3 regions of the Abyssicoccus albus genome follow, and region 3 is predicted to be linked to each of the others. Evidence: predicted binding sites of a transcription regulator. Region 3 holds the regulator's gene; each other region holds the start of a gene.
The links. Region 3 encodes LexA, which represses DNA repair genes until DNA is damaged. Its sites were predicted from a motif close to CGAACATATGTTCG; they were not measured.

Region 1 (10,483 bases), 470 kb from region 3:
ATCGCACACTGCACAATAACTTACACCACGTCCTCCAAATTCTTCTTCACCTGGAATACCCATTTTTTTATACTCAGCACCTGTTGCAATAATTATTGTTGTTGCAGTGATTTCTTTATCTGAAGTTTTAAGTACCTTATAGTCTCCACGATCTTCAATCGCTTCAATATTTGCATATTGATACGTTGCACCGAATTTCTTAGCGTGTTCGAACATTTTGTTACTTAGTTCAGGTCCTGAAATATAATCAAATCCTGGAAAGTTCTCCACTTCTTCAGTATTAGCCATCTGTCCACCAGGCATACCTCTTTCAAGCATTACCGTTTTTAAATTCGCGCGTGATGCATAAACTGCAGCTGTCATACCCGCTGGTCCTGCACCAATAATCGCTACATCATAGTCGACTGTCATTTATAATTCCTCCAATTTTATTATATCGTTATTGTAATATGCATTGGCAATGATTACATTGTAACTGCTCATATGTTTATTTACGTTAATTGATCAAGTGCTTTATTTAGTGCATAGAGTGAAATATTATATTCGTTACAAATATATTTTTTCGTTTTTTTATGGCCAATACTTTGATAATAATGATAAATCGTCGCCCCGATCAATGCAGTTAATTGTTTCTCTGTCAATTGATGAATATCATTCAAATCATCAATCGTTTCAATCCATATATGTGCCATTTCGATAAAATCATCATCCACTTTAAATTGAGCTCTTATCAGTTGCAATCCTTTATGAAGTGGTTGTACTTGTTTAAATTGGACCTGTTGGAAAATGTGGGTTAAATACAATTTCTCACGATCTATTAATTGATCTGTAAATGTCCAATATTTAGGATTGGCTAAAGACTCTCTATATTTGACATGTGACAATAAGAATATTCCAATCAATCGATCATTAGAGTCTTCACTATGCAATAACGGTTGAACAATTGATTCAACGTAATGTATATCTGCTTCATAGTCCCATGGTGCGATCACTTTATAATGTTTGAATTGACGCTGAATATATTGATAAAGTTTCTTTGCGAAATCATATTTATCAATATAATAACTTGAATTCATTAAAGCAATAAGTAACTGTAGATTATTTGTTGATTTTTTCTTTTTATAAATCTGAAAGAGTAAATCATATGCATCATAATATTGTTTTAAAAAGGATAACACTACACCTAATTTAAGCTTTTGATCATCATTAATCGGTCTAATTTTTTTGAGTGTTGATAGGTAATTTTCAAAAGCTTCCGTTTCGTTTAAGTTATATAACAATAGCGTGTAATGGCATAACGCAGTTATGTCTGTTTGATCAATCCTTAATAAATGTTCTAATAATGTTCTCGCTTCTTCGTACTCTTCATTAAATAGATAGGACATGGCGAGTAAGTTTTGAATGAGTCGTGATTCCATCACTTCGTCATTTTGAATGAGTAACCATTCTTTAGCTTCTTTCAACTTCCCTTGGTTAAACAAATGATGAAATATATATTGTGTTGTATACACTTCTGCTTCATACAAAATGTCATAGAGCGATGTATATTGAACATCGTACATTTCAAGCATATCATTCAAATAATCATCATCGTCTGCGATTTGAACATACATTAATCCGAATAAAAAAGCATCATTTGGTCGCTGTTGCTGAATATACATCTCGCTTAACTGCTGATAATACTGTTCAACATCTTCACCGTCAATAATATATGAAAATAAAATTTTTTCTGCTTCTTCTAATAAACCGTTCAATGACAACATTGAAGTATATGTATAACGATATAATTCATTATCTGGTTCCTTATCGTATGCAAGCTCAAATGAATTTAATGCACTTTTCCAATCATTATTTAATTCAAATTTCAATCCACGATGATAGTGGAATGCAGCATCTTGTTTGAACTCTACAATATCACTCATATTGTCACCTCGCAGTTTTTTAAAAGTTTCAATTTATAATCTATTTAATAATTTATTTATTATTTTCTTTAATTTGAATCGGATGTCCATACGCTATTGTATGCGCAGGTATATCTTTTGTAACCACCGATCCTGCACCAATTGTAGCATGATGACCGATTGTAACGCCTGGTAAAATTGTACAATTAGCACCAATCATAACATGATCCCCGATATGAATCTCGCCTAAACGATACTCATCCGTCAAGTATTCATGTGTTAGTAATGTAGTATTATAACCAATTACACAATTATTGCCAATAAATATTTTCTCTGGATAAAATAAGTCGAATACAACTTTGTAAGCAATTGATGTTTCACTTCCGATGTTCATTTTTAAAATCTGTTGATATACTTTACGCTTAACCTTCATTGAAGGAATGAATCGACATATCTCCATAACCAATGTATTTTTAAGTACTTTAGTAAATCGAATCGTTTGATACACATTCCATAATGGATTCACATTAAATCCTGATACTTTCTTTAATTTACGCATGGCGAGCACCGTTAGAATGTATTATATAATTACCTTCGACATCTCTATATTTCGGATGTGTTTGTTTGAATCGACGATAGACAATCATCGCAATTGATACAACAATGATCACAATGGAAATGACCTGTGCTACTCTTAACAGTTCTGTTAACATCAAACTATCCGTACGCATACCTTCAATGAAAAATCGTCCAACAGAATAATAAATTAAATATGTCAAGAATGTCTCACCGATCTTTAAATATGGTCGAATCAATAATAAAATAATGAATCCTATAATGCTCCATAAAGACTCATACAAAAATGTTGGATGATAATATGTCCCATTAATATTCATTTGGTTAATAATAAATTCAGGTAACATTAGAGATTCTAAAAATTGTCGACTAACTTCGCCACCGTGTGCTTCTTGGTTTATAAAATTTCCCCAACGTCCAATGGCTTGGCCTAAAATAATACTTGGTGCCGCAATATCAGCAAGTTGAAAGAAACTATACCCTTTCACTTTACAAAAGATATAACCAGCTAAAAAAGCACCGATTAATCCACCATGAATTGCCATGCCACCTTCATATACTTTGAAAATATCCATCAAATTGTCTTGATAGTTAGACCATTCAAAAATAACATAATACAACCTAGCACAAATGAGTGCACTAATAATCGTAACCATGACTAAATCTGGAATAACATCTTTAGGTAATTTCTTTTTAGTTGCTTCACGATCTGCAAGTAAATAACCAATCAACATACCTGTAGCAATAATGACTCCATACCATCTGATGGATAGTGGTCCTATTTCTAATGCAACAGGGTCAATAATAGATAATATCATATACGTTCTCCTATTTTATTGTTATGAATGTTAATCTGACCTCAATGAGTTCATTCGGCGGTTAATCTCATCCGCAGCATTAATTCCAAGTGCATTCATTCTAAAATTCATTGCTGCAACTTCTATAATCACTGCTAGGTTTCGTCCCGGTCGAATCGGAATCGTTTTTTTTGGAACTTCTATACCTAATATATTGTCATACTCGATATCTAATCCAATTCTATCGTACATTTTCCCTTGCTGCCATTGCTCTAAATTAATAATAAGCGAAATTCTCTTCTCTGGTAATACAGCACCTGCTCCAAATAATTGTAATACGTCAATGACTCCGATTCCACGAATCTCTAACATATTATCGATCAATGGAGGACTTGATCCCATCAATATATTGTCGGCAACTCGCTTAATAATGACGTTATCATCCGCGACAAGTCTATGTCCTCTTTTTATAAGCTCTAACGCTGCTTCACTTTTACCAACACCACTTGAACCTACGATCAGTACACCAACACCGTACACGTCAATTAATCCACCATGAACATTCGTTTCTAATGCCAGTTCTCGAGTTAAGTATTGCGTTAACCTTGCCATGAATGATGTTGTTGATTCATCAGTTTGTAATAATGGGATATCCATTTCATCGGTTGCTTCAATGATCTCATCAGGGATTTCTAAACCCCTTGTCACAATAATACAAGGGGTTTCAGGTTGACAGAGTTGCTTGATCCGTTCTTTTTTCATCGCAGAGGTTAACTTTTGATTAATAAAACTAATTTCAGTCGTCCCTAAAACTTGTATACGATCGCTTGAATAATATGAAAAGAACCCAGCAATCTCTAACCCTGGTCTTGAAAGGTCAGAATTTTCGATTGGTCGATCAAACTGTTGCACATCATTGATTGAATATAAGTCAAACTTTTCAATCAGTTGATTGACTTTAAGCATAATTTCCCCCCCGTCTCGTAAAGATTATTTGTTCAAATACGGTTTCAAGTATCGTCCTGTATGCGAAGTACCTTTATTTACAATTTCTTCAGGCGTTCCTGTGGCAATCACTTCACCGCCACCGATTCCTCCTTCAGGCCCTAAATCGATAATATAATCAGCACTTTTAATGACGTCTAAATTATGCTCAATGATAACAACTGTATCACCTTGATCAACTAACCTTTGAATGACTTTCAACAGTCGATTGATATCATCGACATGTAATCCCGTTGTCGGTTCATCCATAATGTATACAGATTTTCCATCAGATCTTTTTTGTAACTCTGCTGCTAGTTTAATCCGTTGAGCCTCTCCACCGGATAATGTCGTTGCTGATTGACCAAGCGTAATGTAACCTAGACCTACATCATATAACGTTTGAATCTTACGCTTAATCTTCGGTATGTTTTCGAAAAACGCTAACGCTTCTTCAACAGTCATATTTAACACATCAGCAATATTTTTATCCTTATAAGTGATTTCTAGTGTCTCTCTATTATAACGTGTTCCATGACAGACTTCACACGGAACATAGACATCCGGTAAGAAGTGCATTTCTATCTTGATAATACCGTCACCACGACATGCTTCACAGCGGCCGCCTTTAACGTTAAAACTGAATCGCCCTTTATTATACCCTCGAAGTTTCGCTTCATTTGTTTCTTGGAAAATATGTCTTATATCATCGAATACACTCGTATACGTTGCGGGATTTGATCTAGGTGTCCTACCAATTGGTGCTTGATCGATTTCAATAACCTTCTCAATATGGTCCAGTCCTTTAATTTGTTTATGTTGACCTGGCTCTGATTTATTTTTATATAACTTATTCGCAAGAGACTTATATAATATTTCATTAACAAGTGTACTTTTACCTGATCCTGAAACTCCTGTCACAACAGTCATTACATTCAATGGAATATCGACTGTCACATTTTTTAAGTTGTTCTGTGTCGCACCTTCTATCGTTAAATATTTATCTATCTTTCTTCTCTCTTTCGGTGTTTCAACAGATTTCTCACCACTTAAATATTGTCCTGTAATACTTTCTTTAATCGCCATGACTTCATCTGGTGTTCCTTGTGCTACAACTTTGCCACCATGGATACCTGCACCCGGTCCGATATCAATTAAATAATCACTAGCTCTCATTGTATCTTCATCATGTTCAACAACGATTAAAGTATTACCAAGTTCGGTCATTTCTTTCAATGTTTGAATGAGCTTATCATTGTCTTTTTGATGCAAACCAATAGATGGCTCATCTAAAACATATAACACGCCACTTAATCTTGACCCAATTTGAGTCGCAAGCCTAATTCGTTGAGCTTCTCCACCTGATAAAGAACCCGCCATTCGATCTAAAGTCAAATATTCTAAGCCAACATTATTCAAAAATCCTAATCGCTCTCTAATTTCTTTTAAAATAAGCTCTGCAATTTTCTCGTCTTTTGCTGATAACTCTATCTCTAAGAAATATTTTAAGCTTTCGCGAATCGACATCTCTGTAATTTCACCTATATGATGACCATTGATCTTAACTGCTAAAACTTTATCGTTCAATCGATAACCATTACACGATTTACACACTTGCTCATCCATATACTTCTCCATTTGTGTTCGCGTATATTCACTTGGTGATTCTCTGTATCTTCGCTCTATATTATTAACTACCCCTTCAAATGCCATAACACGTGTTCTAGTCACACCATTATCTTGTTCGAATTGGTATTCAATTTCATCATGATGTCCATACAATATGATGTCTTGTTGTTTTTTTGACAATTTATTGAATGGTGTATTTAAATTAATATTAAAATGTTTACACGTCGTCTGAAGCAATGTTGGATAATAGTTAGAGCTAATCGGTTGCCATGGTACAATCGCACCTTCTTCAATCGACAGAGATGGATCTGGAATGACCTTGTCTACATTGACAGACATCTTATGACCTAATCCATCACAAGATTCACACGCACCGAAAGGGGAATTGAAAGAAAACATACTTGGTTCAAGTTTATCGATTGAAAAGCCACAATCAGGACATGCGAAATGCTCAGAAAAAGTCATATCCTCTCCATCTATAACATTTACAATCACATTCCCTTCAGCAAGTTGAAGCGCTGTTTGAATTGAATCACTCAAGCGAGTTTCAATCTCCTCTTTAATAACTAAACGATCGACAATCACATCAATATGATGCTTTTTATTTTTATTCAATTCAGGCGTATCTTCAATATCATATATCTCTCCATTAATTCGGACACGTGCATACCCTTGTTTAGCCACCTGTTGGAGTAATTGCTTATGTTGCCCTTTCTTGCCATTAATCAGCGGTGAGAGAATTTGAATTTTGGTACGTTGTTCTAGAGTCATCACTTGATCTACCATCTGTTGAACGGTTTGCGATTGAATTGGTACATTATGATTCGGGCAATATGGTACACCGATACGTGCGTAAAGAAGCCTTAAGTAATCATAAATTTCTGTAACCGTTGCAACCGTCGACCTGGGATTTCTATTTGTTGTCTTCTGATCAATCGAAATTGCTGGTGATAATCCTTCAATTGTATCAACATCTGGCTTATCCATTTGACCTAAAAATTGTCTGGCATATGCACTCAATGACTCTACATAACGTCTTTGACCTTCTGCATATATCGTATCAAAAGCTAGACTAGACTTCCCTGAACCACTCAATCCAGTCATCACAACAAATTGGTTGCGTGGTATTTCGATATCTAATGCTTTTAAGTTATGTGTTCTTGCACCTTTAACGATAATTTTGTCATTTACCATGTGTTCACCTTCTCCAATTGATTATCCTTCACCTTTTAGTTCAAATAATACATCTCTTAACTCAGTTGCACGTTCAAAATCTAGTGCTTTCGCTGCTTCATTCATCTCTTGTTCAATTTTCTCGATTTGTTTTTCACGTTCTTTTTTCGTCAATTTCTTAGAAGATTTCTTTTTATCTTTCTGATCTTGCTTAGATTCAGAGACATCCAATGTGGCTTTAATAGAGTCTGGTATATTTTTTAATATCGTTTTCGGTTGAACATTATGTTGTTCATTGTATTGTAATTGTTTCTCTCGTCGACGTTTCGTCTCGTCAATTGCTATTCGCATCGAGTCAGTGATTTTATCACCATACATGATCACATGACCGTGCTCATTTCTAGCTGCACGTCCAATTGTTTGAATCAATGAACGATGCCCCCTTAAAAATCCTTCTTTATCTGCATCTAATATAGCAACTAAAGAAACTTCTGGAATGTCTAATCCTTCTCTTAGCAAGTTAATTCCAACCAATACATCGAATTCACCGCGTCTCAGGTCTCGTATAATTTCAAGACGCTCAAGTGTCTTGATCTCTGAATGTAGATAACGAACTTTAATTCCAGCCTCTTTAAAATAATTCGTTAAATCTTCACTCATCTTTTTCGTTAACGTTGTCACTAATACTCTTTCATTTCGTTGAACTCTCACATCGATTTCAGACATTAAATCATCGATTTGGTATTCTGTTTTACGAACTTCTACGATTGGATCTAGTAAGTATGTTGGTCGAATGATTTGTTCGACCATTTCATCCGTATGATCTAATTCATAAGGCCCTGGTGTCGCGGAAACGTATATCAGTTGATTTGTTTTCTCTTCAAATTCATCAAACATTAACGGTCGATTATCTAGAGCACTCGGTAATCTAAATCCATGATCTACAAGCACTTGTTTTCTTGCTCTATCTCCATTATACATACCTCTTACTTGTGGCAAAGTTACATGAGATTCATCAATCATAACGAGCCAGTCATCACCGAAATAATCAAGTAATGTATAAGGTGTAGATCCAAGTGGTCTGAGTGTGAGATGTACTGAGTAATTCTCAATGCCCGAGCAAAATCCCATCTCTCTCATCATTTCTAAATCATAATTTGTTCGTTGTTCTATTCTCTGAGCTTCAAGTAACTTTCCTTCTTCGTTAAATTTCTTTACTTGTTCTTCAAGCTCTTTCTCTATCCGTTCAATGGCAATATTCATCTTCTCTTCTCGTGTGACGAAGTGGGATGCAGGAAAAATAGGAAAATGTTCTCTTTCACCTAATACTTCACCAGTAATATGATTGATTTCACGTATTCTATCTATTTCATCGCCAAAAAATTCTACTCGAATACATTGTTCATCTCGACTGGCAGGGAATAATTCAACGACATCCCCTCTTACCCTGAACGTTCCACGGCGGAAATCAATATCATTACGTGTATATTGGATATCAATTAATGATCGTAAAAATTGGTTACGTTCTAATTCCATCCCTGTTCGAATGGACACAACCATCTCTCTATATTCATCCGGATTACCGAGACCGTATATGCAACTGACTGATGCAATAATAATTACATCATCACTTTCAAATAAAGCACTCGTCGCACTATGTCTCAACTTATCAATTTCGTCATTAATAGATGCATCTTTTTCGATAAACGTATCCGTATGAGGGACATATGCTTCAGGTTGATAATAATCGTAATAACTTACAAAATATTCAACACGATTATTAGGAAAAAATGACTTGAATTCGCTATATAATTGCCCTGCTAATGTTTTATTATGTGCAATAATTAGCGTTGGCTTACCAACTTGTTGTATTACATTACTCATTGTAAATGTTTTACCAGTTCCGGTTGCACCTAGTAGCGTTTGATGACGCTTACCTTCATTGACACCTTTCACCAGTTCTTCTATCGCTTTAGGTTGATCACCTTCTGGTTTATATTTAGATTCTAGTTCAAATGATTTATGCGCTCTTGTGTTCATTTATTACGACCTCACTTCACGGTATATTCATTACTATCATACCAAATATAACTCTATTTATCCAAACGTTCGTTCGTATAAAAGCCCTATAAAGTATTCGTATTGATACGTTTACTTTATAGGGCTCAATTAGACATTCATAATAATTATTTCACCACATTTAATCCATTCCATTATCATCAAGGTTTAATGTGTCAACTATATACATACCAATCACAAGAGAACATGCATCTAAAAACAATATCCACTCAGAATGAAAAAAATCTTTATACACTGAGACACCAATAAGTATTAATGCTAGCGTGCTGCCGATAAATTTATTTCTAGCAACGACAGAGAAAAATATGACGAGTGTCATTGGCATAACCATTGCCATCATATACCATCCAATCATGATATATTGTACCTTTTAAGCACTTCCTCTGTTAACTCTTTTAATTCTGAACGAGGAATAAACTTCTCGCTTAGCATATCTGGAATAATATTAGTTAAGAAATCTCTTACACAATATAAATGATTAAATGAAATGATTGTACTTAATGATGATTCATAGATTTCGAAAAATAATGGCTCAGGATTTCTCTTTTGAATTTCACCGAATGATTCATATAATAAATCAACTTTATCTGCCACCGATAAAATCTGACCCTCTAGCGTATGGTCTTTTCCTTCTTTAAAACGTTCTATATATATTTGTTGTAATGACTCGGGGAATTCACTTTGAACAAATTTGATCGACATCGTCTCTTCAACTTCACTGAAGAGATGATTTAACTCATTTGAAGCATATTTAACAGGCGTTTTTATATCACCCGTAAAAATTTCAGGGTAATCATGATTTAGCGCTTTTTCATACAATATTTTCCAATCAATATCCTTACCGTTTTGTTCTTCAACAGTAGCCAAATACTGGGCAATCTTAGTTACTTTAAATGAATGTGCTGCAACATTATGCTCATCATATTTAAACTTTCCTGGACAGCGAATTAGCTTCTCCATATCTGACAAACTTTTAAAGTAAGCATGTACTCCCATTATTTTCCCTCCATTTCATCATAGATAAATGACACAACATCTTCACTTAATGCACCATATTTAACATATAAAATTTCACCAGATTGATTCACGAAAAATGTCGTAGGGATCATAGATACAGTGTTATCTTTAATGAACTGATCTTCATCAACCGGTGTGTATGAATTGTATTTTACATGATATTTATCCAAAAACTTTTTACTTTGTGTTTTTGAGTCTTCAATATTGATGCCGATAATACTAACATCCTTGTCATCATAACGATTGTCGATATCTACTAAATCAGGCATTTCTTCATTACAAGGACCACACCAAGAAGCCCATACATTAATTACATTTAATTTACTT
Region 2 (10,483 bases), 170 kb from region 3:
TCATTTAGGAGATTCTGAGTTTGCACATGATGACAAAGAATTAGAAGGGTATTTAACTGTCACAGGAAATGTCGACCATGACGCTAGCTTTGCTAAAGATGAAGTCTTAACTATAGAAAATCTGACGATATATTTTTCACACGGTCATTTACATCACATCGGGCAATCTAGGTATGAACTTGCAATCGACGCACGAGCTCATAACGCTCAAATCGCTCTGTATGGACATTCTCATGTGAGAAAATTCGAAGAGATTGATGGGGTATTCGTGATAAATCCTGGTAGTATTACACAATCCCGTGGTGAAGATCCAGAGAGTTATTTAGTGATTGAGTGCGATGGAGAGCAACTTCAATTGAAATGGATGACAAGAGACGGCAATGTCATGTCTAAAGAAGAAATTTCAATTAGATGTTAAATGATTATTGACATATATCATGACCTAATTATATAATGATATATGTCGTTAAAATAAAGTCCTGGTAGCTCAGCTGGATAGAGCAACGGCCTTCTAAGCCGTCGGTCGGGGGTTCGAATCCCTCCCAGGACGCTACAACTCATTAATTTAGCAAGGTTTTAAAGTAATTTGTGTCATTTTTGTATCCTTAATTTATGGATTGAAAAATTTCACGTACTTTATTATCTTGCTTTTTTGTTTTTCTTAATAAATTTCGTAAAAAGCTCTATACATAAGATTTGCTGTAATAGTATGAATTATTTCAAATAAATATATAACAAGGGAAAAATAGGGATGAAAAAACAGTCAAATCGCTTTAATATCAACAATCGCCCTGTTGATAGCATTAAATAAAAACGATAAGACTGACAAATAATCACTAGGGGCGAAAAGCCCCTTTTTTATATTGAGTATATCACTTATATAAATTAAAATTGCATATTTTCTTATCGATTAGCGAAAATGTTATTATTTATTTAAATTAGGCGGAAATAAGTTTAAATTGACTTTACATTCGTTCCTTATCATCTACAAGAAATTGAATTTCTATAGATTAAATGATGTATACATAATTTTAAATACAAAGGGGATATATTATGGCTAAAAAAATATACGTTTATGATATTACAATGTCTAACGGTGAAGTTTTTAAGAATGTACAGATGAAAAAATCAATTAAAGTTTTATACGCGGGAATTACAGATCTATTTATTACTGTTGAGAATGAAAAAGGTCAAACTGTAGAGTTAATGAGAAATCAAATGATCAAAGCTGAATTAGTTGAAATAAAAGAATAAACAATTTTCTGTAACTCATGTTCAAAATCGTATTCATTAATAAATAGGGAAAATTATTTGTAAAATAGCTATCAAGGGAGATTTTTATAGGACGATTAAACAAATGGTTAATTATCTAATGGAGAAAAAATGGGAATCTGAAGATTTTGTATGGTTGATTTTAATGATTTTTATTGCAAGCACATTTACAACTCCATTACTAGGTATTCCACTTGGAATAGTGGCTTACTTCTTCTTTTTCTGTAATATTGATGATAATGACGATATAAAACCTAAATAACTTTATATTTAAAACAAATATAATATATGGACAATCGATGTTCAGGTATATATCAAAATAAGAACAAATGTTTGTACTTCTGTAAAAGATATTATATTATATAGTTGTGTAGTTGCTACTAGTGGTTCTCCTCTAGTAGCTTTTTTAGTGTATTGCATCCGTTTACATTTTTCTGTAAACTTTGAAATAACTACACAAATGGAAGAGGTTTTATAATGGGGAAGAGTAAAAAGGTTACTTTCAATATATTTAGGACATATACAGAAGAATATAATGGTCCAGACTTTATGAAAAATGAACGATATAATTTTTATGAATTTATTGAAAGTGTTCAAAACTTAGCAAATGAGGAATTGTTCACTATTTACCAGGGGGAAAAGTTGATTTTACAAAAAGTAATAACACATGAACCAGGTTTCATTCATATTCAAATTTTAAAACAAAGAGAATTTGATTTACCTTACCAAATAAAAAAAAATGAGGAAATGAAACAAACTATTGAAGATAATGTAATTAATTACGATTCATCATATGAAGAAGAAGAGGTAAAACTTGATGATGATTCATTTTTAGGAGAAGTAATGGTTTTACTTTATGACATTGATAATAACGCTTTAGTAGTTCAATCAAATAGAAATTGTACATCGCTTAGAGGTGTTGTAGATCTTTTTTCAACTATTTATAACGAGAAGATTGATAAAGAGAGAGAAAGTGAAAAGTATACAATTATAAATTTGGCACCAATTTTAAACAGACCCAGAATCGATGAGGCTCAATCATTAGAGAAATATACTGAATTAGAAATTGTTGTTGAAGATCATGATAGATTCAAAAATAGTCAATCTGTAATAGATAATGATAAGACATTAGGAGCACAAAGAATCAAATTGCATTATTATTTGAATACTAATGATGATAAAAAGAAAACATTAATTCGTGATCAAGTAAAAAGTTTTATTTCTAAACTTAGTAATAATAATAAAACTATAACTAAAATGAATGTAAAAGGGCGAAATTCAGAAAAAGATGTTATTGAAAAGTTTGAATTAATAGAAGAAAGATTAACTTTCACATACACATTTACCTCAGATAAAGATAATGGGACATTAAATGCTCAATCTATAATTAGTGAAATGACTCATTCATACAAAAATAAAAAAGTTTCTGGTCTGACCTTTAGAGATTTAACAAATGACTTATAAAAGAGGGAGAAGGTTATATGTTGAAAATAGTAATAGCATTGGCCTCGAGTATTATAATTATAAGTTTTTATTCATTTTTTAATATAAGAATTTCAATTGAAAGTACATTACAAGGTGTTAATTCGTTAATTGTGCTTCAATCTATTATTTTAGGTATCTATAGTGTTTCACTAAGTATTATCGCAGCTCTTCACGATACAACATTAATAAAAAAATTATTAAGACCAAATTCTGTATCAAGAAATGAAATTCAAAATATTAATAATTCTGCATTTTTAACAATTATAATTTCATTATCATCTTTAATAATATTTTTGTTTTTCTTTGAAATTATTATTAAATATAGAATTTTAGTGTTATTATTTCAGTTTATAATTCCTTTTTGTATCATGCTTTCATTGTTATATATATACGACTTCTTTAAAATTATAAATGCAGTTCTATTTAAATATAGTGATCATGAATAAAAATGAAGCTTTATATATTAAATATAGAGTTTTATTCAGCTATGCATCAATATTCATATAAACTCATAGATTATGGCGACGAAATGGCGACAAAGCCTTCTATATATATTGATTTTAAAGGTGTTTCGATAGTCCTCCCAGGACGCTACTTAGTTTTGATATAACATGATTTTAAGAGTTCATGCACCAAAAAATGTTCCTTTTTTTATTTTAAGGAATATTTTAGAACTCTTATTTTTTTGTATATATTTAATGGTTTTAAATTTTTAATGGCTTTATAGTTTCTCAATTGATTTAACCAATATTATTATCCTTTACTTATTTAAGTAAGGTAATACATATGCTTATAAATAATAAAAGGATAATAATTATTAAAAAAATTTGATAGTTAGTAAGTTTTGTCATTTCTTTCACCTCCATTTATAGTGAAAAGGAACAGTAGGTGTGTGAACCCTTTCCTCTTATTTTAGTAAGGCGATAATAATTTGAATTATTATTAAAATCATTAAGGCTAATTGTAGTTTTTTATTAAATTTTTTTCTTTTCGTTCTTTAATTTTTTCTCTCTTCATTCTATATTTTTAATTTACTATAAATATGTATAGTATTCATCAATTTTTTGGAGATTTTTTTCAAAGTTCTTATAAATTTTCTATTCAAAAGAATACCCCTACATTTATTTTATAGATACAAAAGTATTGCAATAGAATTTATGTCTTCTTTGTATTCTTATGTTTTACATTTGTTTGAACTTATTTTAATTGAAATACTATAACCCCAATGTATTTGCTTTCATTCATTTACCTTTTTTTGTACAATTATCGCCTTATAGGAAGTTTAATTTAAGAATTATATAAAATTACATTTGATCATAGCCTTGTTGTGAAGGGGACTTCTGATTTATAAAAGTCAGACAATATCATGTTTATTCACAAATAATCACGATTGTTTTTATAGTTTATAAAATGATAATTTCCTTTTTTTATCATAGATATATTATTTAGTTAATGATGGTAGATACTTTGTATCATTGTTACTTATTCTTTAAAATAGTTTCAAGTTCTTCAAGGATTTTATCTCTCGTATCATTTATTTTGAGTGAGTTAAGTTCTTTCTTATTTGATAATATATTTTTGTACTTATATATGAATAGATGATCTAATAATTTTTTTCTTGGTGTAAACTTAGTAATATTTAATTTTACTAAATTAGGATATTTACTTTTGAAATCTTTTACTTCATTCATTTTTTGTGAAATTTCTCTTTCTTTCATTTTCAATCGGTAAGATTCTTCTTCTAGATACTTAACTTTTAATTTTATATCTTTTTTCATAATACTAATTTGTTTTTCATGATTTTTAAATTGAGGTATTGTTAGATTTTGATTTAATCTATGATGTAATTTTTTATAACCTTTTTCTTTTAACCTTTTTTTATATTCCATGTTAGATATAATTTTATCACTTCTGTCTAAAATAAGTTTGGCCTCAGAGGGTGTTAGAAATGCGGCATCTCTACATTTTATCATCCAATCTCTTTTAAGAGGAATGCGATCAATATACCATTCATGTATAGTTGGTGATAAATATGTAATATATCCAAGATAGCCATAGTTACCCTTTGTTTCAATAGTGATCAAAGTATGTAATATTAAATGTTCAATAAGATTACAATAAACTAGTCTTTCTTTCTTTTGGTAATCAAATGAATAATTATAATTTTTTATAAATTCTTTATTGGAAATATTCATCATTTTATTTTCATCAATATGATGACAATATAAGCCTTCATTAGTTCGTGAATAATTACCAGTTGTTATGTTTTTTATTTCACCATTAAGAAACCTATAATAAGAAGACTCTCTATAATAGTCATCTGTAGCAGGACCATATTTGTCAATTAAATATCTAGTTAACTGATCATAAGTCATTTTTAATAGGTTCAAATAATATTCTATCTTTTCATTACTTTTTATTTGGCTCAATTATATTCATCTCCAACCATAATTTTATTAATCAATGATTCTGCTAAATTATCAATATCAAATTTATTATGTCACAAAATGTAATAATATAACAAATTTGATCCCTTTCTATAAGTATATAAAGCTCATGATTTAGTTGATTGTTACTATATAATATATATCCTACATTCATTTGTTGTTTCTAAGATGTATTTTGATATTTTAGATAGGTTAACTTTATTATATTTTGCCTTATTGGATTATATGAATAAGTCATTAGATGAGGGAGGATTTCCTGAGAATTCTGGAATAACAGAAAAATTCGATACTTCTGACACTATATAGAGGAACTAAAGAAAACTTATTTACAATGTATTTGTTAACAAAAAAGTAAATGAAAACTTAAATTCTAATATTGAAACTATGAATAAAGAAATTGAAGTTTTATCGGATGCAGTGATAAAAATAAATAAATATTTGTCAGATCCTAAGAAAAAATTTATTAGAAAATAAATAAACTTACTATGAACATTATTAAATCAATAATGAAATATTCTATAAAAGAGAAAATAACTTGAATTTGTTGATTTAATGGGACTTTAACTATTTAAAATTTGCAAGATAATTAAATAGAAAATGAGTCTTTATCACGAATGTTACCTTCAGTATCATGAATGATAACATCAACGTTGTTTTGTTTAGCTAATTTACGACTTTCTTCAATCGCTTTATCTTGTGTATCAAAAGAGTTTGTTTCGTTATCATGACCTTCGTAATGAACAGCCTAGTTTTTATTTTCTATTTGATATACATATACATTTGTTTTAGTATCTGCCACTTGCTTCACCTCCTTTTATATTTTATTAATATCCAGCTTAAATGAATAAGAACAATTCTATCAACGAAATCGCTAAAGTTGTAGATGGAATGGAAGAGTGCAGAGAAATCCATCAACAAAATCGCTGAAGTTGTAGATGGAATGGAAGAGTGCAGAGAAATCCATCAACAAAATCGCTGAAGTTGTAGATGGAATGGAAGGGTGCAGAGAAATCCATCAACAAAATCGCTAAAGTTGTAGATGGAATGGAAGAGTGCAGAAAAATCCATCAACAAAATCGCTGAAGTTGTAGATGGAATGGAAGAGTGCAGAGAAAGCCATCAACAAAAACGGCAAAGTTGTAGATGGAATAAACTGTGTAAGAAAAATCCATCAACAAAAAAACAAAAATAGTAGTTGGAATAAATTATCACGCCATCAAACTATAAGATTTCTATTTCACATTTAACTCAATTATTGATATATTTTAAAATGAATGAACAAATTGAAAGGGGTCAACTGAATGAGTAAATTTGATGAACAGATTATTGTAGTAGATCGTAAGACATTATTTAATGATGAAAAAAACCAATTCAATGGTTTTCTTGATATGAATGAACAGTCGTTTGCTGAAATTCAATCAACGTTTAATGACTATGAAGTAATGCGACGTGGGGATATGGAAGAAGATCCTTCGTATAAGCAATTGATTAGTTATGCGATTGTTGAGAGTGAGCGTGGTATATTGGTTTATGAACGTCTTTCTGGTGGTGGTGAGGGTCGTTTACATGGCTTGTTTTCAATTGGTGTTGGGGGTCATATGAATGATATCGAGTCGATGGACAACATTAATGAAATGATGCATGAAAATTGCGTGCGTGAGTTGAATGAAGAAATCGGTCTAGAGCGCAATACAGAAGGGGAACTATCAGTCATAGGCTTAATCAATGATGATGATAATGAAGTGGGTCGTGTTCATCTTGGTGTCGTGTTCAAAATTCGAGTGGACAGTTCAGAAGTGTTTCCTAGAGAAAGTGATACGATTAAATTTGATTGGGTCGATCACAAATCAGTGAGTGAAGTCCAACCAATGGAATCGTGGAGTGAACTGATTGTGAAAGAAAGTCAGTTGTTCCATCAATGAGTCAAGATGATAAAATAATCGTCTTTCCTAAAATGAAATCTAAGTTGTTAGACGAAGTGATGGAACTGATTGATGTCAATCAGTATAAAGATGCGTATTTGTTAATTACTGATTATGAGCGATTATCCACTATGGATGATGAAGTGTTTTTCTATAAAATGATTTGTTATATGAATATGGGAGAAGGTCCGACCTTAAGAGAAGAGATTGATGAATATTTATTATCAAATGATTCTTCTGTTTATTATGATCGATTGATGATGATTTATATAGAGTCGTTAATCCTAGAAGGAGATATACGCTCTGCAGAGGAACGCATTGATCAAGTTGACCCGTTTATGCAAGATGAGACGATTCGATTACAGCTCAAGAAATCACTTCATGAAAAAGAACAATCTGAGACAGATGACTTTGAATTACAATATCAAGAGTTGAAACATCAAGTTGAAGACTATTTTCACTCAGCGTCTTCCGAAAGAATTGAACGCGTTAGAATGTGGTTGAACAATCGTGATGTTGAGAAAATCCCTATTGCGATTGAATTGATAAAAGATGACCGCATTAGTGAAATAGAACAAACGATGATCCTTGAATATCTAGTGTGGATGAACTATGGCGTTGTTGTAACATTAACTAAATACGGGCATTTGATTGAATGTGTACCATCAGAGACCAAAACTTTTGATGATTATATTTTAGAATTTTATGAAACGTATAATATACTGCGAGATTTAGAAAGTTCAAATCCATCCAGTTTTTATTTGGCGAAAGAAGCGATGATGTTTATTCTAACGAAAATCTATCCAATGTATTTTGAATGGATGTATGACCTCGAAGAAGAGGATGTACGCTCTGCATTTTATCAAATGTTTATTGACATGGGGATTCCAGTAGATGTCGAGTTTGAGACGACTGTTGCTGCTAGGAAGTTAAAGATGTTTTTAATGAGCATTCAATCGTTAGAACTTGATAGTCTTTAGATGAATTGATATAATAATTAAGTTGAAAAAATAAATGGAAATATCTATGAAGTATAGATATCTAAATATGACGGAGGTTTTTTTATGACTGCACAATGGGAGAAAAAAGAAGGAAATGTAGGAACGTTAACAGTTACAGTTCCGAGCGAAAAATTAGATGAAGCGCTTGATCAAGCATTTAAAAAAGTTGTTAAACAAGTTGAGGTACCAGGATTCAGAAAAGGTAAAATGCCGCGTAAAATGTTCGAACAACGTTTTGGAGTAGAGAGCTTATACCAAGATGCGTTAGACATTATTTTACCAGCAACATACCCACAAGCCATTGATGAAGTAGGGATTAACCCAGTTGCTCAACCAGAAGTAGATATTGAGCAAATGGAGCAAGGTAAAGACTTAATTTATGTTGCGAATGTTACCGTTGAACCTGAAGTAGAACTTGGTGAATATAAAGGGTTAACTTACGAGAAAAAAGATGATGAAGTCACAGATCAAGAAATTCAAGATGCGATTAACGCTCAATTAGAACGTAAAGCGGAACTTGAGTTGAAAGAAGACGGTGCAATTGAAGAAGGTAACGTTGCTGTGATCGATTTTGATGGTTATGTGGATGGAGAACAATTCGAAGGTGGACAAGCTGAAGGATATGAACTTGAAATCGGTTCTGGATCATTTATCCCTGGATTCGAAGAGCAATTAGTTGGTGTTAAATCAGGTGATGAGAAAGATGTTGTCGTGACGTTCCCTGAAGAATACCATGCAGAGAATTTAGCGGGTAAAGAGGCGACATTCAAAGTGAAAGTTCACGATATTAAAGAAAAGAATGTTCCAGAATTAACAGATGAGTTAGCGAAAGAATTAAATCAAGATGCTGACAGCGTTCAAGATTATAAAGAGAAGTTAGCGGAAGAGATGAAAACTCAAAAAGCAGAAGCCAATGAAGCTCAAATGAAAGAAGAGTTAGTTGTTAAAGCAACAGATAATACAGAAATCGATATTCCTGAAGCAATGGTTGAAACTGAATTAAACCGTATGTTACAAGAATTCGAACAACGATTAGCTCAACAAGGCATGAACTTAGAATTGTACTCTCAATTATCAGGTCAAGATACAGATCAATTGAAAGAGCAAATGAAAGGTGATGCCAAAGAGCGTGTCAAAACAAACTTAGTATTACGTGCGATTAGTGATGCTGAAAATATCGAAGTGACTGAAGAAGCGATGAATGAAGAATTAACTAAGATGAGTGAACAATTTGGTATTTCAGTAGAAGATATCAAATCAACATTAGGTGATTTATCTATCTTAGAAAATGATTTGAAAGTACAAAAAGCAATCGACGTAATCGTAGATAACGCAAAAGCTGAATAATTTACACGAATTCAATGATTGCATATATGAAGGACAGTTCAACCGTATGTTTGAGCTGTCTTTTGTCTATCTAATAATGGTGAGTGTATGATTTGCAACAATGGAATAACTTTAGTATAGTTTGAAAATGATGAGGTGAAAATATATGTCAAAAGATGAACAAACAACTTATAAATGTTCTTTTTGCGGAAAAGATAAAGATCAAGTTAAGAAACTTGTCGCAGGAAGTGGAGTATATATTTGTAACGAATGTATAGAACTATGTGCTGAGATTGTCGAAGAAGAATTAGCACAGGAGAAAGTATCAGAATTAATTGAATTACCAAAACCAAAAGAAATCATGCACCATTTAGATGAGTATGTGATCGGCCAAGAGAAAGCGAAGAAAGCATTAAGTGTCGCAGTGTATAATCACTATAAACGTATTAATCAAATGGCAGTGAATGATGACGTTGAGATTCAAAAATCCAATATTGCATTAATTGGACCAACAGGAAGCGGTAAAACGTTACTCGCTCAAACGTTAGCAAGAAGTTTGAATGTCCCTTTTGCTATTGCTGACGCAACAAGTTTAACTGAAGCTGGATATGTTGGAGATGACGTTGAAAATATATTACTTCGTTTAATACAAAATGCTGACTTTGATGTTGAAAAAGCTGAAAAAGGAATTATATACGTTGATGAAATCGACAAAATTGCGCGTAAATCAGAGAATACATCGATTACACGTGATGTAAGTGGTGAGGGTGTTCAACAAGCATTACTTAAAATACTAGAAGGTACAGTTGCAAGCGTTCCACCACAAGGTGGTCGTAAGCATCCAAATCAAGAGATGATTCAAATTGATACAACGAATATCCTATTTATTCTAGGTGGTGCCTTTGACGGTATTGATGATGTTATTCGTCGAAGAATCGGTGAGAAAGTGATTGGATTTGGTGGTTCAGAGAAGAAAATCGATGAAACGAAATCATTGCTTGAACAAGTTCGTCCTGAAGATTTACAAACT
Region 3 (10,483 bases):
CAAGAACAAAACGGCGTCACAGTACCGAGTAATGCGGCAATTGTATTTGCTCCGATCCCTTTATAACGTCCTAATATCTTTTTACTACGTTCTGGTGGAAAATAGCTTTGAATGTATGAAATGATGAAAATTAATACACATAATAAAATAATAATTTTGATCGTGTCGTAAATGAAGAAATGCAATGAACCGCCTAATTTACTCTCCATATTTATGTTGAATTGTGATAGCAAATAATATACAAGATCACTTAACCATTTCATACCGAGTACTTGCTTTTCGATAAACTCCCAAATCCCCACTGTTTAACCTCCTTTATTTTTATTGATGAACAGAATTCAAAAATGTTTTCACTTGTTCAAAACCCGTGTTTGATAATTGATAATGCATCCATTTTCCTTCACTTCTTGCACTGACAAGGTTTGCTTCGATTAATATTTTCATATGATATGATAAGCCAGATTGCGATAAATCTAGTGTCTCTTCTAAATCACACGCACATTTCTCACAACAATAAAGCATTTCGATAATCTTCAACCGTCTATGATCAGCTAACGCTTTAAATACTTTCGCTAAGTTCTCCATTTACACACTCCTCATATCAAAAATTCTTGATATGTTTATCATATAATATTTTTTATAACAATGAAACGATAAATCAAAAAAATTTGATATGTTATTGACTTTAATTCATATTGATAATATTCTAAATAGCGTATGAATGAACTCGTTCTAAAAGTAAATGAAATAACAATTAAATAAAAATAAAGGATAAAAGGAGACTATTATGACAATATTAGCGATTATTATATTTCTAGCCACATTAACTTTCGTCATCTGGCAACCGAAAGGTCTTGATATTGGGATTACTGCTGTTGTCGGTGCCTTAATTGCATTAGTCACGGGCGTTGTTGACTTTAGTGATGTCATTGAAGTGACAGATATTGTTTGGAATGCGACATTAACATTTATCGCTGTCATTATCATTTCACTCATTCTAGATGAAATCGGATTTTTTGAATGGGCAGCGCGGCATATGGTTCACGCTTCAAATGGAAATGGTGTTAAAATGTTCGTCTATATTTCTATCCTCGGTTCACTCGTCGCTGCTTTTTTTGCAAATGACGGTGCTGCACTGATTTTGACACCGATTGTATTAGCAATGGTTCGTAATTTAAAATTCGAAGAACGTCTAGTGTTCCCATTCGTCATTGCTAGTGGTTTTATCGCGGATACGACTTCATTACCGCTCGTAGTGAGTAACTTAGTTAATATCGTATCTGCAGATTATTTTGATATTGGATTTGTCGAATACTTTTTGAGAATGATTATTCCTAATATCTTCTCACTCATTGCAAGTATTATTGTATTGTATTTATATTTTAAAAAATCAATACCAAAATCCTTCGATGACTCAATGCTCGAATCACCTCAAAGTGCCATAAAAGATGAGAAAATGTTCAAAATTTCTTGGATCGTTATTGCTGTTTTACTCATTGGTTATTTAACAAGTGAATTTATACAAATACCGGTATCATTTATTGCGATGATCATTGCAATCATTTTCTTATTACTTGCAAGACAATCGCACGCGGTCAATACAACATCTGTCATGAAAGGCGCACCTTGGAATATTGTCTTCTTCTCAATCGGAATGTACTTAGTAGTCTATGGCTTAAAAAATGTTGGAATTACCGATTTATTGGCACAAACAATCAATGCAATCACTCAATATGGACTATTCCCAAGTATTGTCGGGATGGGATTCATTGCAGCAATATTATCTTCAATCATGAATAACATGCCAACGGTGTTAATTGACGCCATTGCCATTGGACAATCAAACGCTATCGGACCCATTAAAGAAGGTTTAATCTATGCAAATGTCATCGGATCAGACTTAGGACCGAAAATTACACCGATTGGATCTCTTGCGACATTGTTATGGTTACACGTATTAAGTCAAAAAGGTATGAAAATCTCATGGGGCACATATTTTAAAACTGGTATTGTCATCACAATTCCTGTTTTATTTGCGACATTAGTTGGTCTATATTTAACGTTTATAATCCTTTAAAACTTAAATGATGCTTAGAGATATTACTTATCAATAATTATTAATATGATTAAAATGAAAAAGCGCACAACGATTATTTCTTTAATCGTTGTGCGCTTTTAATGATTAGCATTAATAATACCATTTATAAAATGATGATTAATTGTTAATTTGTACTCACAAAATCAATAGATGCTTTGTCAGAATCTGTTGAATCATGATGTTCTACTTCATCCTCATGATTTTCGACACGATGTTCGTATGAATCTTGTTTAGTTTCATCTTCTAAATCACGATCATAACTTTCATTATTATTTTGCTGAGCTAATTGTATATCTTGTTCGCTAATCTGTTCTATCGCTTGATCGTGACCAAATACTGTATGACGTGCTTCTTCTGATGTTGAAATTGTATAAGATAAACCTATTGTTATAAGGAATGAAAAGAAAATAAGTAACCCTTTAATGTCTTGTTTCATATTAAATTACCTCCAGAACATTTGTTTGTAATTCAATATTAACAGAACACCCGTTTGTAGTCAACAATAAAACGAACAAACTTTCGTGTTTTTAATTGATGATAGCGAACGCTTATGCTATTATAAATATATAGATAGAGGTAGTTTTGATTAATATCTCGTTTATTTAAAAATTTACTTTAACTATTCATTATTTTCATTATTATTTTTTTCAAAATACAAAATTTAAACACAATTAAAATTAAACACAATTAAAATTAAACACAATTAAAAAGATGAGGAGATTAATTATGCAAGAATTAACAAAAAGACAACAAGAGATATACGACTTCGTCAAACAATACACACTAGATAAAGGATATCCACCAAGCGTTAGAGAAATTGGTGAAGCTGTTGGTCTGGCATCGAGTTCAACAGTACATGGTCACTTAGCAAGACTTGAAGATAAAGGCTACATTCGACGTGATCCTACAAAGCCTCGTGCGATAGAAATTATGCAACAAGATGAACCGATGCCATTCGATAATATCGTTCAAGTCCCTGTGATCGGAACGGTTACTGCAGGTGTTCCAATTACTGCAATCGAGAACATTGAAGAATATTTCCCATTACCAGAACATTTTATGAGCAATCATAATGGTGAAATTTTTATTCTTAATGTTATTGGGGATAGTATGATTAATATTGGAATTCATGACGGAGACCAAGTCATCGTCAGAAAACAAAACATCGCTGAAAATGGTGATATCATTGTTGCTTTAACGGATGACAGCGAAGCGACTGTTAAGACATTCTATAAAGAAAAGAATCAAATTAGATTACAACCAGAGAACGACACAATGGAAGCAATGTATTTCGATCATATTGAAGTATTAGGTAAGGTTGTTGGTTTATTTAGAACGTATTAAAGTTTAGGTAAAATGTTTTGGAGATAAAAAAGTAGCGATAAAATTTGATAATCATCAAATTTTATCGCTATTTCTTTATGTTATTAATTTAAATTAAGTTCACGAACGTGTTTTCTTATATTTTGAAATTAACTTAAAAGCAGTAATACCATCCACTTTGGATATGGCTTATTTACTTCTCGTAATCAGAGTATTTTAGATTTACTCTGATTACAGTTAATAATTCAAAGTTATTATTTATTTCACTTCTAAAATAGGGACTGTCGATGCAATGACTTGATTACGTACGACAACACTCATGACATCTTCATCCTGTATATATTGTTGTACTTCATCAATTGGAATCCATTGATATCCACCACTTGGTGCTTCAAATTCTTGACGAATTCTTGTATTGAATAAATATTCAATATGTCTTGTTTGCTTTCTAAAGAAAAATCCTTTCTTTTGTACTTCTTTCTCAAAAATACATACAAGACCATTCAGCTTAGCTTCGCCATTAATCGACCTCAAAAATTGATTCGCCGCTTGTTCGATAGGATAATGTTCATCATATGTCACATAGGGTAAATGATATTCATACTTCCTCCAAATTGCAGCTCGGTCCATTTGTTGATGCTTGATCAATAGATGATCATTATATTGAATGTATAGAGCAACTGTGTGATTTACTGCCATATAAAAACTCCTTGTACAAATTCATTGTTTACATTATACACTTTATTTATACTCAGTTCTACTTTGTTCGCCACGCTTTACTTCGATAATTCGGTTTTCTTCATCCATAAATGCAATCATCGGTGCATGTTCGCTAAGTTCATTTGAATCAATCATTGCATAACTAATAATTATGATGATATCTCCTTTTTGGACACAGCGTGCAGCGGCTCCATTCAAACAGATGTCACGTTGTCCGCGTTCACCTGGTATGACATATGTCTCAATTCTCGCTCCGTTATTATTATTGACTATTTGTACTTTTTCATTTGGAACGAGTCCAACTTCATCAAGTATATCTTGATCAATTGTAATACTCCCGATATAATCTAAATTCGATTCAGTCACCCGTGCTCTATGGATTTTACTATTCATTACCGTTCTGAACATAATACACCTCTTGGTTTACATAATAATATTATCTATTAATCTAGCTTTATCATACTTTACTGCGATTGCAATGACAATGGATTCATCCGTCGATTCAATCGTATCTATATGTTTTAATGTTGGATATGTCAATATATCTAGTGCATCTAATTGACCTAAACTTTCACACTGAATACGTTTTTCTATATATTCTTTCACTCGATTTACATCTGTAGTGCCTTCTTTGATGAGCTGCTTTGCACCGGTTAATGTGTTATATAAAATTGGTGCATTTTTTAATTCGTCTTCAGATAAATACACATTACGTGAGCTTTCTGCTAACCCTTGTGCATTGCGAACAATATCAACACCAATGATTTCTATGTTCATATGAAAGTCATTGGCCATCGTTTGTATAATCGCCAATTGTTGTGCATCTTTTTTACCAAAGCATGCTACATCTGGTTGAACGATATTGAATAATTTATTAACGACTGTCACAACACCATTAAAGTGGCCTGGTCTAACAGGACCGTCCATCACTGTATTTTGATGACCTACATTCAGTTGAATCGATGTTGATTCTTCAAGTGGATACATGACGTCATCCGTTGGTGCGAAGATATAATCAGCAATCCCATCGATTAATGCCGCATCTTGATCAAGTTGCCTTGGATAATCTTCGAAGTCTTCGTTCGGTCCAAATTGCGTTGGATTAACATAAATTGAGACGACAACGATATCTGACTGTTCACGTGCCGTTTTGATCAATTGTTTATGTCCTTCGTGTAATGCACCCATCGTTGGTACAAACCCGATGCGCTGTTGATTTAATCGGTGTGTATTTAATGATTCTCTTAAGACCTCAATCGAATGAATCACTTTCGCCATCATTTTTCCTCCCAAACTTTAACTTTATACGTCGTATCCTCATTTGGAAATGTACGATCCTTCACTTCTGATCTAAACTGAGATAATGCTGTTTGAATTGATTCATTTAAGTTTAAGTATGGTTTCACAAACTTCGGATAACGATGAATGCCATATTGTAATATATCATGATACACAAGCACTTGACCATCGGTATGTGATCCTGCGCCGATACCGATTGTTGGTACATTTAACTCACCAGTTACACGCTTCGCTAAATCGCTTGGAATGGCTTCTAAAACGAGCATTACAATACCACTCTCTTGTAACGCTTTAGCCTCTTGAATTAAATTCAACGCAGCTTCTTCAGTCTTTGCTTGTACCGCATATCCTGTAATACCGAATGATTGAGGTGTGAGTCCAATATGACCAACAATCGGAACACCAAAATCAGTCAATCGTTCAATAGCCTCTAAAGTGATTGGATGGGCTCCTTCAATTTTCAATGCTTGTGCATTGGATTGTTTATATAATTCCATCCCGTTTCTTACTGTATCATCGACAGAGACACCGACCGTTGAAAAAGGCATATCAACGACTGTAAACGTATCTTTTGCGCCTCTTTTCACTGCTTTTGTATGATGAATCATATCATCCATTGAGACTTGAATCGTTGAATCAAGCCCAAGCACAGTTGTTGCCACAGAATCACCGACTAAAATCATGTCAATTCCACTTTCTTCAACCGTCTTAGCACTTGGATAATCATATGCTGTAACCATTGTTATTGGAATATGATTTTCATACTGTTCTAATAGTTGTTTTAAGTTCATAGTGAACCCCTCTCTTTTTTGTCTATATAAGTTATTGTATAATATTATCATTCAATATAAAACATCAATATAAAGGATGATGATTCTTGGCAAATATTGCATTAATAGGACTTGGGGCAATAGGAAGTATCATTGCTCGATCCATCGAACGAAGTCAACATACGGGTTACTATTTCGCGACGACACCTCGACAAAGCTTATCGATTAAATATGAGAACAGTTTAAATGAAACGTATTCAATTGATAGCTATACATTACAAGATAAACAGATTGAGACAATTTTTAATCAAGTAGATCTTGTCATTATTGCTACGAAAGCAACTTCAAATCATACAATTTTAAAAAAGATTACACCATACTTAAATCAAGATACACCGATACTATTCGCACAAAATGGGATGGGTCAAACTGAGCAATATAATCAAAGTGTTCCATCAGTAGTTTACATATCTGGAGAACAATTAGACGATAAATCAGTCATTCATTTCCAAGATCAAATGTTAATATTACCGAATACTGAGCACAGCCAAATAATATATGACCTATTGAATTCTGATGATTTAACGATTGTATTAAGTGAAAGATTTACACGTCACCATTGGAAAAAAATTCTTGTTAACCTTGGGATCAATTCTATCACGGCAATCACGATGAGCACGTGTCATATCGTCCATTCACAATATGCAGTAGAATGGTTAACAGAGATCATTCGTGAAGGACAATCAGTCTGTCCAATTGACGAATTAAAAACAGATAATTTTCGTCATGAGCTCATTCAGTTGTATCAATCATATTCTAAAGAAATGGGCACTTCAATGTATTATGATTTGTTGAACGAAAAACAAACAGAAGTCGAATTCATCCAAGGTTATTTATTACGTTACGCAAAGTCAAAAAAGATTGATACACCATATATTCAGTCTGCATACTCACTCATCAAAGCGAAAGATTCAATCAATCAACAACTCGTTTCTTCAAAAAATGTAGCAGTTGGCGATAGCCGTAATATCCAATAGGCTCGTACTTTTCAAACCCTTTATGCAAAAATGTTTGATAAGCCGTTTTATTTAATTTATTCGTCGTCATAACAATATATTTTTTACCTTTATTACGGGCTACTTGTTCTATCGCATTTAAAACATGCTTGAAATATCCTTGCCCTTGATGCTTTGAATCAATCGACAATCCCCTAATATATATCGCCTCATCCGCATTGGATAATGACTCGGTATAATCACTCGCCTCTACAAACATAAAAAAGCCAATCACCTGTTGTTGATCATATAATACAACAGGTGTTGCATCATGAAACAACGGATTATTGACCATATAATAAGGATGACCACTAAATACCATTTGTTTAAATGATAGCGAATATTCCTTGAATAATTCACGACTGTCTTTATCATGATCTAACCATTGAACTTTCATTACATCACCTCTCGTTGATTTTTGAATCAAATACAAAAATTTAATTATTTTATATTTAACTTTATAGACATTTAGTTCCTTTTATATAGGTTTTAAAATAACATAATATAAACTGTTAATACGTAACCATCATAAAACACCTCATATTGAAAGTACAATATGAGGTGTTATTTAAACTATTTAATTCGTATGAAGTGATCAAAAAGATTCAAATTTTTTAATCAAAATTAATATTGACTTAAATACTGTTCTCTTTCCCATTCAGAAACGCTAGTTCTATACATATCCCACTCGATATTTTTAGACCCTAAAAATTGCTTATAAATATGAGGTCCTAAAGCATCTTGGATCACCTTATCTTCACGTAACGCTTTTAGCGCTGTATATAAAGTAGATGGTAAATCCTCTACACCTTCCGCTTCACGTTGTTCACGGTTCATGTCATAAATATTTTCATCAACAGGTTTTGTTGCTTCTTTCTTATTGCGAATACCATCAAGCCCTGCTTCTAAAATTGTTGCTAGCGCCATATAAGGATTTGCTGCTGGGTCTACTGAACGCACTTCGACACGCGTCGATAATCCTCTTGAAGAGGGAATGCGAATTAATGGTGACCTATTTTGTGCACTCCATGCAATATAACAAGGTGCTTCATATCCTGGTACTAAACGTTTATATGAATTTACTAATGGATTACAGATAGACGTGAATCCTCTCGCATGCTCTTGAATTCCTGCGATAAAATGATAAGCATCATCGCTTAATTCTAACTCACCATCTGGATTAAAGAATGCGTTCTCGCCGTCTTTAAATAATGACACGTTAAAGTGCATTCCATTCCCACTAATACCTTCTAACGGCTTTGGCATAAACGTTGCGTGTAAATTGTGCTTACGCGCGATTGTTTTAACAACTAATTTAAATGTTTGAATGTTATCACACGCAGTGATTGCATCCGCATATTTGAAGTCAATTTCATGTTGACCACTTGCCACTTCGTGGTGACTTGCTTCAACTTCAAATCCCATGTCTTCAAGTTCTAATACAATATCACGACGACAGTTTTCACCTAAATCTGTCGGTGCTAAATCGAAGTAACCACCATCATCATTTAACTCTAATGTTGGTTTACCTTTTTCATCTAATTTGAATAAGAAGAATTCAGGCTCAGGCCCAAGGTTGAAATCAGTATACCCCATATCTTTCATACGATTTAATACACGTTTTAAGTTAGAACGAGGATCACCTTCAAATGGCGTACCATCTGGTTTATAAATATCACAAATTAAACGCGCAACTTTACCTTTACCCGTTGTCCATGGAAAGATTACCCATGTATTTAAATCCGGATATAGTTTCATATCTGATTCTTCAATACGTACGAACCCTTCAATTGATGATCCATCAAACATCATTTCATTATCTAATGCTTTATCCAATTGGCTAATTGGAATTTCAACATTTTTGATCGTCCCTAAAATATCAGTAAATTGTAATCTTAAATAACGAACGTTTTCTTCTTCAGCGAAGCGTTTAATATCTTCTTTAGTATAATTTCTTTTGTTAGACATACTGTCTCTCCTCCAGTTAATAATCAAATTAATCGTTTAACAATCACTAGCATCACGAAAACAAAGTAACAGGTTGAGTGTAAAATATAAGATGAAAGTAAAGCATTAAACGATATAAAGAGTTATGTAGCTTTTGAAATTATTTCTTTTGCTTATAGAAACGAGATAAATCCCCTCTCGTTAAAGGTATTTCCCTACTTTCACCAGATAAAACCTTTTTAATATAATTCGTACTAAAATCTTCTTCAATATATTGTGGAGACGTTTCATCAGCACTCTTTTGTGCCGATCGATTAAGACGATCAAGTTCTTCTTTAATCTTCTTCATATTGAACCCTTTTTCAATGAGTAGCTTCACTTGACCAATGAGCTCAACATCATGAATTGAATACAATCGCTGTCCACCTTCTGATCTAGACGGACTAATCAATTCATTTGCTTCGTAGTATCTAATCTGTCTGGCTGATAAATGCGTTAATTGATTTACAATTTTCATCGTCAAAACGGGCATATCTTTATCTATCATCAAAGAAGTCCTCTCACAACAATATTAAATAAAATAACATTGAATCGTTAACGTTAAATAAATAAATTGTTAAAATATATTTATAAATCGTTAAATCAATTCATTATTATTTTTTTGATTAAAATTATTTAAATGATTCAAACAACTTAATCTACATTCATTTTAAAACGAAATATATATAAAAACAAATCCATGTCAGGAAAGTTGACATAGATTTGTTTTAATTATGTTTAGAGGTTACATAATGCTTTCTTAGATTTATTTTTTAAACTGTTAATCTTATAAGTATCGATCTTTATTGAAGCATAATTGTTAATTTTAAACTGATTTAGTCAGGTTATACCAAATATATTAGATTGATATAATGAATTTTTACTCATTATCTTATTTTGTTATACCGTTCAATTAATCTCATGACAAATAATTCAACATGCTCAAACGTCAATCCACCTTGAATATAAGCGATATAAGGTGATTTAATCGGTGCATCTGCACTCAGTTCAATACTAGATCCTTGGGTGAATGTTCCGGCAGCCATAATCACTTCACTTGAGTATCCCGGTAGTTCAGATGGTACCGGTGTGACATGGGAATTGACAGGTGAATATCTTTGGACATATTGGCAAAATTCAATTAAACGTTCTTTATCATTGAATTCAATTGCTTGAACGATATCAGTTCTCTCTGCATTAGGTTTAGGATAACTCACATATCCATATTGCTC

Region 1: a site for LexA is predicted at 9,163-9,176, ahead of uvrB (excinuclease ABC subunit UvrB). Genes of this name have one in related genera too.
Region 2: a site for LexA is predicted at 1,595-1,608, ahead of EDD62_RS01940 (DUF6731 family protein). Genes of this name have one in related genera too.

The regions. Positions count from the first base shown of each region.
Region 1 covers NZ_RKRK01000002.1:90,744-101,226, reverse strand. The annotation lists gene trxB (thioredoxin-disulfide reductase) at 1-411, opposite strand, end outside; gene EDD62_RS00525 (tetratricopeptide repeat protein) at 492-1,922, opposite strand; gene EDD62_RS00520 (acyltransferase) at 1,975-2,460, opposite strand; gene lgt (prolipoprotein diacylglyceryl transferase) at 2,453-3,295, opposite strand; gene hprK (HPr(Ser) kinase/phosphatase) at 3,326-4,240, opposite strand; gene uvrA (excinuclease ABC subunit UvrA) at 4,265-7,081, opposite strand; gene uvrB (excinuclease ABC subunit UvrB) at 7,103-9,100, opposite strand; gene EDD62_RS00495 (DUF2198 family protein) at 9,261-9,476, opposite strand; gene EDD62_RS00490 (YfbR-like 5'-deoxynucleotidase) at 9,491-10,135, opposite strand; gene EDD62_RS00485 (TlpA family protein disulfide reductase) at 10,135-10,483, opposite strand, start outside.
Region 2 covers NZ_RKRK01000002.1:391,778-402,260, forward strand. The annotation lists gene EDD62_RS01925 (metallophosphoesterase family protein) at 1-418, shown strand, start outside; tRNA gene EDD62_RS01930 (tRNA-Arg) at 477-550, shown strand; gene EDD62_RS01935 (hypothetical protein) at 1,054-1,254, shown strand; gene EDD62_RS09130 (VraH family peptide resistance protein) at 1,358-1,534, shown strand; gene EDD62_RS01940 (DUF6731 family protein) at 1,750-2,736, shown strand; gene EDD62_RS01945 (hypothetical protein) at 2,754-3,203, shown strand; gene EDD62_RS01950 (hypothetical protein) at 4,236-5,186, opposite strand; partial or broken gene EDD62_RS09405 (DUF2188 domain-containing protein) at 5,791-5,928, opposite strand; gene EDD62_RS01960 (NUDIX domain-containing protein) at 6,506-7,126, shown strand; gene EDD62_RS01965 (hypothetical protein) at 7,123-8,106, shown strand; gene tig (trigger factor) at 8,191-9,474, shown strand; gene clpX (ATP-dependent Clp protease ATP-binding subunit ClpX) at 9,620-10,483, shown strand, end outside.
Region 3 covers NZ_RKRK01000002.1:564,137-574,619, reverse strand. The annotation lists gene EDD62_RS02750 (permease) at 1-302, opposite strand, end outside; gene EDD62_RS02745 (ArsR/SmtB family transcription factor) at 322-585, opposite strand; gene arsB (arsenite efflux transporter membrane subunit ArsB) at 788-2,077, shown strand; gene EDD62_RS02735 (hypothetical protein) at 2,223-2,534, opposite strand; gene lexA (transcriptional repressor LexA) at 2,825-3,442, shown strand; gene EDD62_RS02725 (hypothetical protein) at 3,680-4,120, opposite strand; gene panD (aspartate 1-decarboxylase) at 4,163-4,549, opposite strand; gene panC (pantoate--beta-alanine ligase) at 4,565-5,419, opposite strand; gene panB (3-methyl-2-oxobutanoate hydroxymethyltransferase) at 5,419-6,231, opposite strand; gene EDD62_RS02705 (2-dehydropantoate 2-reductase) at 6,318-7,247, shown strand; gene EDD62_RS02700 (GNAT family N-acetyltransferase) at 7,186-7,662, opposite strand; gene glnA (type I glutamate--ammonia ligase) at 7,890-9,233, opposite strand; gene EDD62_RS02690 (MerR family transcriptional regulator) at 9,373-9,759, opposite strand; gene EDD62_RS02685 (methionine gamma-lyase family protein) at 10,139-10,483, opposite strand, start outside.